2 regions of the Fictibacillus sp. EA-CB0309 genome follow, and region 1 is predicted to be linked to the other one. Evidence: riboswitches for the same ligand, from Rfam matches in the RefSeq annotation. Region 1 holds a riboswitch; the other holds the start of a gene.
The links. Region 1 has a riboswitch for S-adenosylmethionine ahead of ACEWFH_RS01705 (methionine ABC transporter ATP-binding protein). Riboswitches for the same ligand answer to the same signal wherever they lie in the genome.
Positions count from the first base shown of each region.

Region 1 (7,982 bases):
CGAAGTTTTCCATATAAATTTTGTGCTGAAAAAGGTTGGCGTCCAGATCACCTTTAGAGAGTGCCATGTTCGGCTGAATGTAATCACTGAATTCGATGACCTTAACTTTATACCCCTTTTTCTCGAGGGAAGGCTTGATTGCCTTATTGACCATATCTGTATACGGACCCGCTGTTGCTCCAAGCGTTACTTCCTTGTCTTTAGATGCATCTGATGAAGAAGAGCATCCAGCTAAAGCAAAAGCTAGCAGTGCTGTTAATAGTGTAAGTATGATTTTTTTCATGTTGATCCCCTTTTTCGTTTTGGTATTTACTTGGTGCTTTTGAAAGTAGTTGATTTCCGTTTCAGATGCTCGCTTTCCGCGGGGCAGGCGGTGAGCCACATTCGTACGTTTCACTTTTAAGTGTCTCACCTGCCCGCCTGTCCCGCAGGAGTCTCGCATCTTCCACTTCAATCAACTTATCAATGAAGAATTTAAAAACAGAACTAAAAACAGCATACAATTCTGAGTGTCTCTCAGCCCTATCTTTTATTTACAGCTTTGGCCACACCGTCTCCGATGACTTGCATCAGCTGAACGATCACAATCAATAAGACGACGGTTGTAATCATGATCGTGTTGTCATATCGATAGTACCCAAAGCGAATCGCAAAGTCTCCGATCCCTCCACCGCCGACAATACCTGCCATTGCTGAATAGCCTAATAAGCTGATCGCGGTTACTGTTATGGCTTGAACAATGCCTGGTTTTGCTTCAGGAAGAAGTACTTCCCGAATGATCATCCATGGTGTTGCTCCGACAGCAACGGCGGCTTCTATTACACCTTTATCGATTTCTCGTAAAGAAGTCTCTACGAGTCGGGCAAAGAACGGAATCGCTGCAACAGACAAAGAAACGGATGCTGCAGTAGGTCCAATCGTTGTCCCTGTGATGAGCTGTGTTAGCGGTAACAGAGCAACTAGCAGAATGATGAACGGTACTGAGCGAATCAAGTTGACTACTATCCCTGCCGTTTGTTTTACTAACGCATTTTCAAACAGCAAGCCCTTATCCGTAACGAAAAGGATGATTCCGAGTGGGAGTCCAACGACCAAAGAAACGCCTAATGATATGGCAACCATGTATAACGTTTCAAAAAATGCTTTATTTAAATCTGGCAGAATGTTAACTATCGAATCAAGCAACGTTCTTCACCACCTCAAGATTTTCTATACGACTTTCAATATACGCAATCGCTCGTTTTACTTCTGTTTCATCACCAATCAGTTCCATAATAAAGATTCCGAGGGGTGTTTCTTGGATATATTCAATCTTTCCGTGAAGGATATTTCCTTTTACCTTAAAGTTTTGGAAGAGCTCAGAAACAACGGCTTCTTCTGCGATCGCTCCCTTAAATTGAATCTTAATCACGGTCCCTTTTCTATTTTTCAGCAATGGCTCAGGTAGATCCATTTGTATAACGGAACTGATAAATGTTTTCGTTAATGCTTTTTCAGGGTTTGCAAAGATGTTATACACATCACCCGACTCGATAATCTCGCCATCCTGCATGACAGCCATACGGTGACAAATCTCTTTTACGACTTCCATCTCATGCGTGATGAGTACAATCGTAATGCCTAACTTTTTATTGATCGATTTTAAGAGCGATAGGATGGATTTTGTAGTATTTGGATCAAGTGCTGATGTAGCTTCGTCACAAAGCAATACCTTCGGGTCATTCGCCAAAGCTCTTGCAATACCAACTCGCTGCTTCTGTCCGCCGCTTAACTGAGATGGATATTGACCTTTTTGATTTTCTAATCCAACCATTTTCAACAGCTCTAGCGTTTTACGATTGATCTCATCCCTCGTTTTTCCTGCTGCTTTTAAAGCAAACGCGATATTTTCAAACACAGTTTTTGCACTGATCAGATAAAAGTGCTGAAAAATCATGCCGATCTTAAGCCGCTCTTCTCGCAGCTCCTTTTTCCCTAACGTTGTAATCGATACTCCGTCGATGAGTATGTCACCTGATGTTGGTTTTTCCAATAGATTGAGACAGCGAAGGAGCGAACTTTTCCCGGCACCGCTATAGCCGACAATGCCAAAGATCTCCCCTTTGTCTATGGATAGTGACACGTTTTTTACTCCAACAATTTCTTTTCCTTTTGCTTTATATATTTTGGTTACATCTCTAACCTCGATCATCTGTCTTCCTCCTCAACATATAAAAAAGCCCTCTTCATTCCATGGAAGAGGGCGAATAAGCAAACATCGACTTATCTTCCAGAATGAACATATCATCCTGCAGGAAGTGGCACCGTTCCAAAATGGAGGTTGCCGGACGTCATAGGGCCTGATCCCTCGGTCTCTCTTAATAAGCATTACATATTGAATTAAGTATAGTTGTCATCATACTCCCTGTCTAAAAGTTCTGTCAATACTAAATTTTATCACTTTGAAGTGTTAGCGCTTACAATGCTGTGGTGGAAAGGGAACGTTTTTTTGGCTATTGTTGCTTTTGAAAGTAGTTAATCTCCGCTCCAGGTGCTCGCTTTCCGCGGGGCAGGCGGTGAGCCACATTCGTAACGTTTCACTTTTAAGTGTCTCACCTGCCCTCCTGTCCTAGCCGTAGTCTCGCACCTTGCACTCCAATCAACTGTCAAAGAAGAAAATAAAAATGAGTTTGAAAGCATCCACCTTTTAGAATAGAGCATTTGTAAATGACGGAATTGAGTCTTTTTAGAGATTATTGAGTCTAAATTGATGGAATTGAGTCTTTTGCCAAATTCGACACTCGTTCATCAAAAAACACAACAAAAAAACCACCTGATGCGAGATCAAGTGGTTTGAATATGTATATGGAGGAGGTAGAGGGATTCGAACCCCCGCGGGTCGTTAAACCCCTGTCGGTTTTCAAGACCGATCCCTTCAGCCGGACTTGGGTATACCTCCGTGTGACTGACAAGAACTATATTAACATGGAGACAAATATAGTGTCAACGCTTTTTGAGAAAAAAGTTCAAAAAAAGAGAGGGAATTTCCCTCTCGTTATTTTACTTAATGACTTCCTTATTACCCATGTATGGTCGAAGCACTTCTGGAATCACAACCGTGCCGTCTTCTTGCTGGTAGTTTTCTAAGATTGCAGCGACTGTACGTCCGATCGCTAACCCAGATCCGTTAAGCGTGTGAACGAATTCTGGCTTCCCTTTCGCATCGCGGCGGAAACGAATTTGTGCACGGCGCGCTTGGAAGTCTTCAAAGTTAGAGCAAGAAGAAATCTCGCGGTACTCGCTGTAGCTTGGCAGGTATACTTCAATATCGTACTTTTTAGCAGCTGTGAATCCTAAGTCAGCTGTACACATGCTAAGTACACGGTACGGCAGGTTTAGAAGCTGTAGTACTTTTTCAGCATGTCCTGTAAGCTTTTCAAGCTCGTCATAAGAATCTTCTGGTTTAACGAAGCGAACAAGCTCTACTTTATTGAACTGATGCTGGCGGATTAAGCCGCGTGTGTCGCGTCCTGCAGAACCTGCTTCAGAACGGAAACATGCGCTGTATGCTGCATATGTGATCGGCAGTTCATCAGATGTTAAAATCTCTTCACGGTGCATGTTCGTGACAGGAACTTCAGAAGTCGGGATTAAGAAATAATCTTCTTCGCGGATCTTAAACGCGTCTTCTTCAAACTTTGGCAGCTGTCCTGTACCTGTCATGCTTTGACGATTTACCATGTATGGTGGCAGCACTTCTGTATAACCGTGTTCGTCTTCATGAAGGTCCATCATGAAGTTGATTAACGCTCGCTCTAATCGTGCTCCAAGACCTTTATAGAAAGCGAAACGGCTTCCTGTAACCTTCGCTCCACGTTCAAAATCAACGATGTTCAAGTCAGTAGCGATATCCCAATGCGCTTTTGCTTCAAAAGCAAATTCCGGTACTTCACCCCAGTGACGAACAGGAATGTTATCATCCTCTGTCTCACCAACAGGAACACTTTCATGCGGTATGTTAGGCAGCGTCAGCATGATAGCGTGAAGGTCTTCTTCTACTTTACGAAGTTCATCGTCCATCGTTTTAATCTTATCGCCTACTTCACGCATCTCTGTGATCAGGTGATCCGCGTCTTTTTCTCACGCTTAAATTCTGCTACTTGCTTAGAAACTTCATTACGCTTAGATTTAAGAGCTTCCGTCTCACCGATCAACTCACGTCGACGCTGATCTAACGCCTCGAACTGATCCAATCCAGATAGATCTTCACCTCGAGCAGATAATTTTTCTTTTACTTCTTCAAAATTGGCACGAACAAATTTCAAATCTAACATTTGTATTTCCTCCTTTGGTTAATAAAAATCAAAAAACTCCCGCCCGCTATTTCTAATGTGAATTAGAAATAGGGACGAGAGTTAACCCGCGTTGCCACCCTAGTTGCAATAGATACATCTATTGCCGGCTCATTTACATGTAACGGTTCTTCACCGGAAAAGCTTACTTCATTTCGGCTTCTCACTCGAGGATGGATTCACAAAACGCTTTGATCGGTTTTCACCAGCCACCGACTCTCTAGACAAAGTCATTTTCGCTACTAGTTCCTGTCATTGATTTTTTATGATGATTTTATAGTAATGTACAGCATTTTTATATTTTATGCAACTACTTCTTTAGCGGATTGTACCATTTTTACAAAATATTGATGTAAACGGTAGTCGTCCGTCAGTTCCGGATGAAACGCTGCACATAGGAAATGCCCTTGTTTAGCTGCTACTATTCTGTCGTTGTGTTTAGAAAGAATCTCAACTTCAGGACCGACTTCAACGATAAATGGCGCACGGATGAATACACCCGTAAAATCTTCTCCAACACCATGGATCATCAGATCAGCCTCAAAACTGTCCACCTGACGCCCGAACGCATTGCGCTCAACCGTCATATCGATCAATTCAAGATGTGCTGTGTCTTGTCCTTGAATGCGTTTAGCCATCAAGATCAGCCCTGCACATGTACCGAACACAGGTTTATTTTGTGCAAACTCTTTTAAAGGTTCAAGAAAGTTATATTTATCGATTAAACGTCTCATCGCTGTGCTCTCGCCGCCTGGGATAACCAAGCCATCAAGGCTGCTGAGCTCTTCTACACGTTTTACCGCAACGGCCTCTGCACCGCTTGCTTCAATCGCTGCCACATGCTCTCGTACTGCACCTTGTAAGGCTAATACTCCGATCTTTAGCATGGAATTACCAGCCTCGCTCCTGCATGCGCTCACCTTGAGCTAATGTAGAGATGTCGATACCTTTCATAGCCGTTCCTAGACCTTTAGAGAGTTCAGCGATTAGTTTGTAGTCTTGGTAGTGTGTTGTCGCTTCAACGATCGCACGAGCAAACTTTTCTGGATTCTCAGACTTGAAGATTCCTGATCCTACGAATACGCCGTCAGCGCCAAGTTCCATCATAAGCGCTGCATCTGCAGGTGTTGCAATTCCGCCTGCTGCAAAGTTAACGACAGGCAGCTTGCCCGCTTTTTTAATTTGAAGAAGAACTTCGAATGGTGCACCTAAGTTCTTAGCTTCTGTCATCAACTCATCTTCGCTCATAGCAACTACTTTGCGAATCTGACCTTGGATCATTCTCATGTGGCGAACAGCCTCAACGATGTTACCCGTTCCAGGCTCACCTTTTGTACGAAGCATGGATGCACCTTCAGCGATACGGCGTGATGCCTCTCCAAGATCACGAGCACCGCATACGAATGGAACGGTGTAATCGCTCTTCAATAAGTGGAAAACTTCATCCGCTGGCGTCAATACTTCACTCTCATCGATGTAATCAACACCCATTGCTTCAAGCACGCGTGCCTCCACGATATGCCCGATACGAGCTTTTGCCATTACAGGAATAGAAACAGCATTCAGAACTTCTTCCGTGATTGTAGGATCTGCCATACGAGCTACGCCGCCTGCTGCACGAATATCTGAAGGAACACGCTCAAGTGCCATTACGGCTACAGCTCCTGCAGCTTCAGCAATACGAGCTTGCTCTGCGTTTACAACGTCCATGATGACGCCGCCTTTTTGCATTTCTGCCATTCCTCGTTTAACACGTTCAGTACCTGTTTTTAACATGCTTACTACCCCCTGGTTTATATGTGTTTTTACCGATCATTTCGGTTGTTTTATAATAAAACTAGTATTCTCATCTATTTTATCGCAAATCATAAAAAGCGCAAGCTCTCTATATTTTCTGAAAAAAAGCTCTTCAGCATGCGCTGAAGAGCTTTTAAACCTTTTAAACTATTAAAAAATTAGAACCAGCCTTTAACCATGTCAACGGCTCCAGACCAAAGTCCTCCAAAGAAACCGCCCACACCTCTTAGTGCAAGTACAAACCAGTTTGCTTTTTCAACGGATTGTGTTGTTACCACTTCTGTCTTCCCTTTTGTGTCTCCATCGAGTAAATAGCCGTAGTCTTCTCCACTGCCTGTATACTCAACATTGATATGACCGACTACTTCACCTTTTTTAACAGGAGCTGTCAGTTCGCCATCTTTTGTCATCTTCTTTTTATCCATAACAAATTTAGGCTTGTAGTTTTCTTTCTCTCCTCTTTTGATCACCATTGAAAGAGGTTCTTTCGTAGCAACTTTAACGTCTTTTTCTTTACCCTTTACGACAGTAACCGTTTTGTTGCCTTTTACTTGATAGTTTTTAGGTAAGATTTGCTCTTTTTCGAAGTTTGCAAATCCAAAATCGAATAATTTTTTCGTTTCTTTAAATCGATCTAGACGAGTACCTGTTTTCATAACAACCGAAATTAGGCGAGTATCCCCTTTTTTCACTGTACCTGTAAAACAGTTACCTGCAAGGTCTGTCGATCCTGTTTTTAATCCGTCTACTCCCTCGTAACCACTATTAAGTTCAGGAAGCATCCAGTTCCAGTTTTCCATCTGAATTTCGTCATCTGTACCTTCACGGAATTTCAAACGTGGAACGCTTGCTGTTTCTAACACTTCTGGATGATCTTTAAGCAGGCTATAAGCAAGTATTGCCGTAGCACGTGCACTCATCATGTTTTCATCTGTTTCGCTGCCAGCTGAATGGTTGCCGAACAAATCTTTATTGTTAAGACCTGTAGAGTTAACAAAATTATAATCTTTCATGCCTAGTTCTTTTGCTTTGGCATTCATTTTCTTAACAAATTCACCTTCTGAACCCGCTAAAAGTTCAGCTAATGCGATCGTCGCTCCATTTGCAGAGTAGATCGCCATCGCTTCATATAACTCACGAACCGTATATTTTTCATCTACACGTAAAGGTACGTTAGATAATGTTCGATTTTGAGAAATCTTGTGGGCATATTCAGAAATATTCGTTTTCTGATCCCAAGATATCTTTTTCTTGTCAATTGCTTCTAGCAATAAGTATTCAGTCATCATCTTACTCATACTTGCAGGAGCGAGTAACTTATCAGCATTTTTCTGATATAATATTTTTCCTGTTTCTGCATCCACCAATATAGCACCTTCAGCTTTTACATCTAAAGATGGTGCCGCACTTGCTGAATCTGAAAATCCTAATAAACTCGTTGTAAAAAACGAAAAAATCAGTGTCACCACTAAAAGTTGTTTTATCTTGCTGTTCAAAAAACTGCACCTCCAAACCCATTTACACACAAAAGTTATTGTAACATACACATTTTCAAAAAAATAGACAGAGGTTATACCTCTGTCTTAAAAATGCGTCTTTAGACTGAATAATTTGGTGCTTCTTTAGTAATTTGAACTTGGTGCGGGTGACTCTCCCGAAGACCGGCACCCGTAATTTTTACAAAACGGGAATCATTTTGAAGTTCATCAATTGTTGACGTTCCGCAATAACCCATTCCAGAACGAATACCACCAATAAGCTGATAAACTGTATCTGCAAGTGGTCCTTTGTACGGCACGCGTCCCTCAATGCCTTCTGGAACAAGCTTTTTATTATTTTCCTGGAAATATCGGT
Region 1 is NZ_CP169271.1:266,513-274,494, forward strand. Features, by position in the region: gene ACEWFH_RS01695 (MetQ/NlpA family ABC transporter substrate-binding protein) at 1-283, opposite strand, end outside; gene ACEWFH_RS01700 (methionine ABC transporter permease) at 523-1,185, opposite strand; gene ACEWFH_RS01705 (methionine ABC transporter ATP-binding protein) at 1,178-2,191, opposite strand; SAM riboswitch class I at 2,260-2,367, opposite strand; tRNA gene ACEWFH_RS01710 (tRNA-Ser) at 2,846-2,938, opposite strand; partial or broken gene serS (serine--tRNA ligase) at 3,040-4,313, opposite strand; T-box leader at 4,381-4,596, opposite strand; gene pdxT (pyridoxal 5'-phosphate synthase glutaminase subunit PdxT) at 4,634-5,218, opposite strand; gene pdxS (pyridoxal 5'-phosphate synthase lyase subunit PdxS) at 5,223-6,107, opposite strand; gene ACEWFH_RS01730 (D-alanyl-D-alanine carboxypeptidase family protein) at 6,287-7,597, opposite strand; gene guaB (IMP dehydrogenase) at 7,726-7,982, opposite strand, start outside.

Region 2 (7,982 bases), 1.8 Mb from region 1:
GCAAAAAGTCGTATTCCGTTTGAGGTGATTCCTGGAATAACATCAGGGATTGCAGCACCAGCTTATGCAGGTATTCCTGTTACACATCGAAATATCGCTTCAAGCTTTGCGGTCGTTACCGGTCATCGTAAAAAAGGGGAAGAAGATGAACTGAAATGGGAGAGTCTAGCGAACGGTATTGATACGTTAGCGATTTATATGGGAGTGGGCAACCTAGGTTATATTTGTAAACAGTTGACGAGACACGGAAAAAGCAAAGAAACACCAGTTGCCCTTGTTCAATGGGGATCATTAGAGAGTCAACGAACCGTTACAGGTACACTCGATACGATTGAGGAAATCGTGGTTAGAGAACAAATTGAGAATCCGAGCATGATCATTGTCGGTGAAGTCGTTCGTCTTCGCAGTGAACTGAAATGGTTTGAACAGCTGAATGATGAACCGAATGAGCTAGCTGCCATAAGCGAGGCTCTGTAAATGAAGGCATTGCTATTTATCTGTCACGGTACAAGACTGGAAAAAGGACTTATAGAAGCGGAAGAATTTGTGAAACTCTGTATGGCACAAGTTGATGTGCCCATTAAAGAGATTTGTTTTTAGAGCTTGCTGAACCCTCTATCGCTCAAGGATTTGAAACATGTATACAAAAAGGAGCAACGAGTATCTCTGTTATTCCTGTGTTTTTATTAAGTGCTAACCATATAAAAGTTGATATTCCAAAAGAACTTCACCACTTGCAAAATAAATATCCAGGAGTTGAAGTGATTTACGGGCGTTCCTTCGGTGTACACGAAGCCATTTCGCATTTGTTGTGGGAGAAGATCACCAAAAGTGCAGTTAGTTTAAGAGAAAATCCCCATATTCTGCTTGTGGGCAGAGGCAGCACCGATCAAGATGTAAAGCGGGACCTAGAGACTATCGCGTCTAACGTTCAAAACCATTACGGGATTCCTAGTATTCAAGCTTGTTTTCTAACTGGTTCAGAACCGAGCTTTGAAGAGGCTCTATGGAATAGTCGCGAGTTATATGACCAAGTTATTGTTGTGCCTTATCTTCTATTTTCAGGGCTATTAATAAACGGGATGAAACTTACGATAAACCGCTATCAGCAACAATCTAAACAAAAAGTAACTCTTTGTGAGACGCTAGGCTACCACTCTATTCTTAAAGATGTTTTACTCACGCGTATCAATGAAACACTTGAAACAAAGAAATATGCATTTTCTTAAAAAGCGAGGAATGCTATGTATCCCATACATGTAAACTTGTCTGGTAAAACGGTCGTTGTAGCAGGCGGTGGTTTGGTAGCTTATCGGAAAATTAAGGATTTTTTGAATGAAGAAGCAAAAATTACTGTAATCAGTCCAACTGTTGTTAACGAGATTCAGGAATGGCATGCAGAAAAAAGCTGATTTGGATTGAAAGAGAAGTGAAACGTGAAGATTTGGAAGAAGTATTTCTAATCATTGCGGCGACCAATTTTAAAGAAGTTAACACTTGGATTGCAGCTCAGGCAAGTTCAAATCAGCTTGTGAATATAGCGGATCAACCACACCTTGGCAATTTTATTGTTCCTAGTGTTGTAAAAAGAGGTAAGCTCATTCTCTCAGTTTCTACCTCTGGAGCTAGTCCCAGTCTATCTAAATCTATAAAAAAAGAACTTCAGCAAAAATACAGTGAAGACTATGAAACTTATTTAGATTTTTTATTTGAATGCAGATCCATCATTAAGAAGGAATATACAGAAAAATATCGAAAAGACTTATTAACAAAGCTAACAGATCGGTCTTTTTTATATGACGTAGAAAAACAACGCTCGTATAAACAGGAATTATTAAAGAAGATAGATCGGAAGTTAGTAAATGAACCCATAAATGAATAGACCCTTATCAAGAGAGGTAGAGGGAGCGGCCCTATGAAACCTCAGCAACCAGCAGCTATAAGCTGAAAAGGTGCTAATTCCTGCGAGTTCATCTGTTGAACTTGTAAAGATAAGAAGACCCCGACGCTTTAAAAAAGTCTTCTTTTATAGAAGGCTTTTTATTTTTATATAGGAGGCTATCATGAGTTTAATCACAGATTTAGAACAAAACAAGATACTGATCGGTGATGGTGCGATGGGAACACTTCTGTATTCGTATGGATCTGACTTTTGTTATGAAGAGTTAAATCTTTCTCAAGAAGAGCAGATCTATAACATCCACCGGGCTTATTTAAATGCAGGCGCTGATATCATTCAAACGAATACGTATGCAGCGAACTATTCGAAACTTGAACGTTACGGACTTCAAGATCACGTAAAAGAGATCAATAAAGCCGCTGTTCAAATTGCTAGAAAAGCCGCTCAAAGTGAATATGTTGTAGGTACGATCGGTGGAATACGCGGCATTAAACCAAATAGCATTTCCCTTGATGAGATCAAACGCAGTTTTCGTGAGCAGCTGTATTGTTTGTTGATGGAGAATGTAGACGGCATTCAATTAGAAACGTATTATGACCTGCAAGAACTAGAAACGGTTTTAGAGATTGCTAGAAAAGAAACATCTCTTCCGATCATTGCTCAAGTGTCATTGCAGGAAGTCGGTTTTATGCAGGACCGCACTCCGATTTCAGATGCTTTGACCCGGCTTGAGAACTTAGGTGCTGATGTCGTGGGATTGAACTGTCGTCTTGGACCGTATCACATGCTGATGACGCTTGAGGAAGTTCCATTACCAAATCGGGCTTATCTTTCAGCGTTTCCTAATGCATCGCTTCCTTCTTATACAGATGGCCGTTTTAAGTATGAAGGGGACGCTGATTATTTTAAAGAATGTGCTCATTTGTTTAGGCAGCAGGGTGTTCGTTTACTAGGCGGATGTTGTGGTACGACGCCTGCTCATATTCGTGCCTTCTCAAGTGAACTTCAAAACGTAGAGCCTGTAACAGAAAAAGAAGTGAAGCAAAGAAAGCGAAAGATTGTCATTCAGTCAGCATCAAAACCGAAATATGTACCATTGAGTGAAGAAGTAAAAACAAAGCAATCTATTATTGTTGAATTAGATCCACCACGTAAGTTAGATACATCACGTTTTATGGAAGGAGCTAAGGCGTTAAAAGAAGCGGGAATCGACGCACTTACCCTCGCTGATAATTCACTTGCTTCACCACGTGTTTGTAACTCTGCATTAGGGTCAATTGTGCAGTCCCAACTTAACCTTCGCCCGCTCGTTCATATTACGTGCCGCGATAGAAATTTAATCGGCCTTCAGTCTCACTTGATGGGACTTCACACGCATGGAATCCATGAAATACTAGCTGTAACTGGAGATCCCGCAAGCGTCGGAGACTTCCCAGGTGCTTCATCTGTTTATGATGTCACCTCTTTCGAACTTATTAAGCTCATCAAACAGTTTAATGAAGGGTTATCACTTTCAGGTAAAGAGCTTGGAGAAAAAACATCCTTTACGGTAGGAGCAGCTTTTAACCCAAACATTCGGTCCATTGATAAAGCAGTTGAGCGGTTAGAGAAAAAGATTGCTTATGGAGCAGATTACTTTATCAGCCAGCCTGTTTTTTCAGAACAAAGACTTATTGAAACGTATGAGGCTACAAAGCACATTGATAAACCGATCTATATTGGGATTATGCCGTTAACTTCTTCCCGAAACGCAGAGTTTCTTCACCATGAAGTTCCAGGAATCAAACTGTCTGATTCTGTGCGTGATCGCATGGGCAAGTATAAAGATGATCCAACACAAGCATGCAAAGAAGGCTTAATGATTGCAAAGTCATTATTAGATACAGCCATGGAACTCTTCAACGGCATCTACCTGATCACGCCATTTATGCGTTACGAACTAACCGTGGAATTAGCACAATATGCACGAGCTAACCATCCATCACTATTAGCCAGGAGGTCACAGAATGCCTAAGTCATCAATAGAAAAGCAGCTGGAATCAAAGATCTTAATCATGGATGGTGCGATGGGAACGATGCTTCAAGAAGCTAATCTCACACCAGAAGATTTTGGCGGTGAGGCATATGACGGTTGTAATGAGTTTTTAAATTTAACGGCACCCCATGTTATTGAATCCATTCATTATAAATATCTTGAGGCAGGCGCTGATATCATTGAAACGAATACATTCGGCGGTACGAATCTTGTACTGGATGAATACGAACTAGGTCATAGAGCTTATGAGATCAATAAGCTTGGAGCGGAAATTGCAAGAAAAGCCGTTGATGCTGTTTCAACAGAACAGTGGCCTCGTTTTGTTGCGGGCTCACTCGGACCGACCACAAAAACGCTCAGTGTTACGGGCGGAACGACATTTGATGCGTTAAGAGATGCTTATGCTGAACAAGCAAGAGGATTGATTGACGGAGGTGCAGATCTTCTCCTTTTAGAGACAAGTCAAGATATGCTCAATGTAAAAGCTGGTTTTTTAGGGATTGAGCAAGCTATTGAACAAACGGGAAAAAGAATCCCACTTATGGTTTCTGGAACGATTGAACCGATGGGAACCACACTTGCGGGTCAGTCGATTGAGGCCTTTTATATTTCGTTGAAGCATATGAACCCGATCGCAGTAGGATTAAACTGTGCGACAGGTCCTGAATTCATGCAAGATCACATGCGTTCCCTATCGAATCTATCCACATCAGCAGTGAGCTGTTATCCGAACGCAGGACTTCCTGATGAAGAAGGAAATTATCATGAAACACCAGAATCACTAGCCGCTAAGCTTTCCGGTTTTGCAGGAAAAGGGTGGCTAAATATCGTTGGTGGCTGCTGTGGAACGACACCTGCTCATATTGAAGCACTATCAACAGTTATGAAGAACTATCCACCACGTCACCTGCAAGTAAACGAAATTCATATGGTCTCTGGAATTGAACCTTTTATATATGATGATCCAACGTTAAGACCGATCATGGTAGGAGAAAGAACGAATGTTATCGGTTCACGAAAATTCAAACGGTTGATTGCTGAGGGGAAGTTTGAAGAAGCGGCTGAAATTGCCAGAGCCCAAGTGAAAGGCGGTGCGCATGTACTCGACGTTTGTTTAGCTGACCCTGACCGTGATGAATTAAGCGACATGGAGAAGTTCATGAAAGAAGCGGTTAAGAAAGTGAAAATCCCATTTGTCATCGACTCTACAGATGAGGATGTGTTAGAACTCGCATTAAAATATTCACAAGGTAAAGCCATCATCAATTCTATTAATTTAGAAGACGGTGAAGAACGGTTTGAAAAGGTGATCCCGCTTCTTCATAAATATGGAGCGGCAGTTGTTGTCGGAACAATCGATGAAACAGGTATGGGTGTATCTGCAGAGCGAAAATTGGAAATTGCTAAGAGATCGTATGACCTTTTAGTGGATAAATATAACGTTTCACCTTCAGACATCATATTCGATCCACTCGTATTCCCTGTTGGAACTGGTGATGAACAGTATATCGGATCCGCAAATGCAACGGTTGAAGGGATACGATTAATTAAGAAACATTTTCCAAAGTGCTTAACTATCCTTGGTGTCAGTAACGTATCTTTTGGTTTGCCACCAGTCGGTCGTGAAGTATTAAATGCTGTATACCTATATCATTGCACACAAGCGGGACTCGATTATGCCATCGTAAATACAGAAAAGCTAGAACGTTTTGCCTCCATTGCACCGGAAGAGATTGAAATGGCAGAAAACCTATTATTTCGTACAACAGAGAAAGCTTTATCTATTTTTACAGACTTCTATAGAGGAAAGAAGAAAGAAACCAAATCAAAGCTGCCTGATATGACATTAGAAGAGCGGCTTCAATATTACATTTTAGAAGGTACAAAAGAGGGTTGATTCCTGATTTAGAGATTGCTTTAAAACAATACGCTACACCTCTAACTATCATTAATGGACCATTAATGGATGGCATGAAAGAAGTGGGCAGACTTTTTAACGATAATCAGTTAATCGTTGCAGAAGTCCTTCAAAGTGCAGAGGTAATGAAAGCCTCTGTTGCCTTTTTGGAGCCATTCATGGAAACGAATGATGAGTCTGCATCAAAGGGAAAAGTTCTACTCGCAACCGTTAAAGGTGACGTGCATGATATCGGTAAAAACCTGGTAGACATCATATTAAGCAACAATGGATTTAAAGTAGTCGATTTAGGCATTAAAGTAACGTCGCAAGAATTGATTGAAGCGATTAGAAAAGAACAACCTAACATTATAGGTCTCTCCGGATTGCTTGTAAAATCAGCTCAGCAGATGGTCTTAACCGCAAATGACATGCGTGAAGCGAACATCTCCACCCCTATATTAGTCGGTGGTGCGGCATTATCCAGAAAGTTCACCGATACGAAGATTTCTAAGGAATACGAAGGAATGGTTCTTTACGCGAAAGATGCGATGGAAGGACTTTCACTCGCTAACCAAATTCAAACGCCTGAAGATTATGACATACTGGCTGTTGAACTTAAGGAAAGGAAAAAAAGGGTAGTGCTTGATGCAGGGAGTCATGAAGGCTCTTCGTCAGTTGCAACAGCCGTAAGGGTCCGGTCGAAAGTTTCTCAGACCGCTCCAGTTTTCGTTCCAAAAGATACAAAAAGGCACATTTTAAGAAATTACTCAATATCCCATATACAGCCTTACATCAATTTACAAATGCTTTTAGGGCATCATCTAGGGATTAAAGGGAAAATTTCTCGACTGCTTCAAGAGAAAGATGAGAAAACACTTCAAATCAAAGCAGTTGTTGACGGGCTGTTGGCGGAAGCGAAGGAAAAGAATTTAATTACGCCTTCAGCACTGTATCAATTCTTTCCAGCGCAAAGTGACGGTGACAGTGTACTCATTTATGACCCTATCGATCAACAAAGGATTATCGAGACATTTGATTTTCCTAGACAAAACAAAGAGCCATATCTTTGTATAGCGGACTACTTAAAATCAAAAGACAGCGGGGAAATGGATTACGTCGGTTTCTTTTCTGTAACAGCTGGAACCGGGATTCGGGAGCTAGCTGCAGAACTAAAAAAGAAGGCCGTTTTCTAGAAAGCCACGCTCTCCAAGCATTAGCTTTAGAAACAGCAGAAGGCTTTGCTGAACTTGTTCACCAACAGATGCGAGATCGCTGGGGCTTTCCAGATTCAGTAGACTTTACAATGAGAGAACGCTTTTCAGCACGTTACCAAGGACAGCGTTTCTCCTTTGGGTATCCAGCTTGCCCAGAACTTGAAGATCAGCAAAAGCTATTTAAGCTAATTCAGCCTGAAGATATCGGTATCCAGTTAACAGATGGCTGCATGATGGAGCCAGAAGCTTCTGTATCTGCTATCGTGTTTGCCCATCCAGAAGCAAGGTATTTTAATGTATTGAGTTGATCAATAGCACCTGAAATAAGGTGCTATTTTTATTATCGAATTAATGTTTATCTAAGTAGATTTTAAAATTTTCATATAATTAAGACAGTTTAGTTTGATTGCATACATTTTTCTATTATGATGAAAAAAGAGGGAGGAGTTATGTTCATGAAAAACATCGAATTTAATCTGCCGACCATCATTCGAGCTGGAAACGGTGAATTTAAAAGAGCAGGGATCCACTTGAAAAATGTCTTAGAAGGAAAACGAATCTTTATTGTAACAGACCCCGGTATTGAGCAAACTGGGTTTGTAAAACAAGCTATTCAAATGTTAGAACACCAAGGTTTTGAAATCAGAACGTTTAATAAAGTGCGACCAAATCCGCGGGATATCGATTGTAAATTGGGTGGTGAAGACGCAAGAGATTTTCGTGCCGATGCCATATTGGCAATAGGCGGAGGATCAGTTATTGATTCAGCGAAGGCAATAGCAATCTTACAATGCCTAGGTGGTGAGCCGCAGGATTACGCTGGGCGTGATAACGTACCTAAAAAAGTAACTCCTATCATTGTTGTTCCGACTACTGCTGGAACAGGTGCAGAAGTAACCCGTTCATCAGTAATAACGGATACGGCAAAAAAGA
Region 2 is NZ_CP169271.1:2,022,957-2,030,938, forward strand. Features, by position in the region: gene cobA (uroporphyrinogen-III C-methyltransferase) at 1-477, shown strand, start outside; gene ACEWFH_RS11365 (hypothetical protein) at 478-600, shown strand; gene ACEWFH_RS11370 (sirohydrochlorin chelatase) at 591-1,229, shown strand; gene ACEWFH_RS11375 (precorrin-2 dehydrogenase/sirohydrochlorin ferrochelatase family protein) at 1,245-1,412, shown strand; gene ACEWFH_RS11380 (NAD(P)-dependent oxidoreductase) at 1,430-1,882, shown strand; SAM riboswitch class I at 1,884-1,998, shown strand; gene ACEWFH_RS11385 (bifunctional homocysteine S-methyltransferase/methylenetetrahydrofolate reductase) at 2,064-3,914, shown strand; partial or broken gene metH (methionine synthase) at 3,907-7,357, shown strand; gene ACEWFH_RS11395 (iron-containing alcohol dehydrogenase) at 7,505-7,982, shown strand, end outside.
Region 2: another riboswitch for S-adenosylmethionine. It lies ahead of ACEWFH_RS11385 (bifunctional homocysteine S-methyltransferase/methylenetetrahydrofolate reductase); the one in region 1 lies ahead of ACEWFH_RS01705 (methionine ABC transporter ATP-binding protein).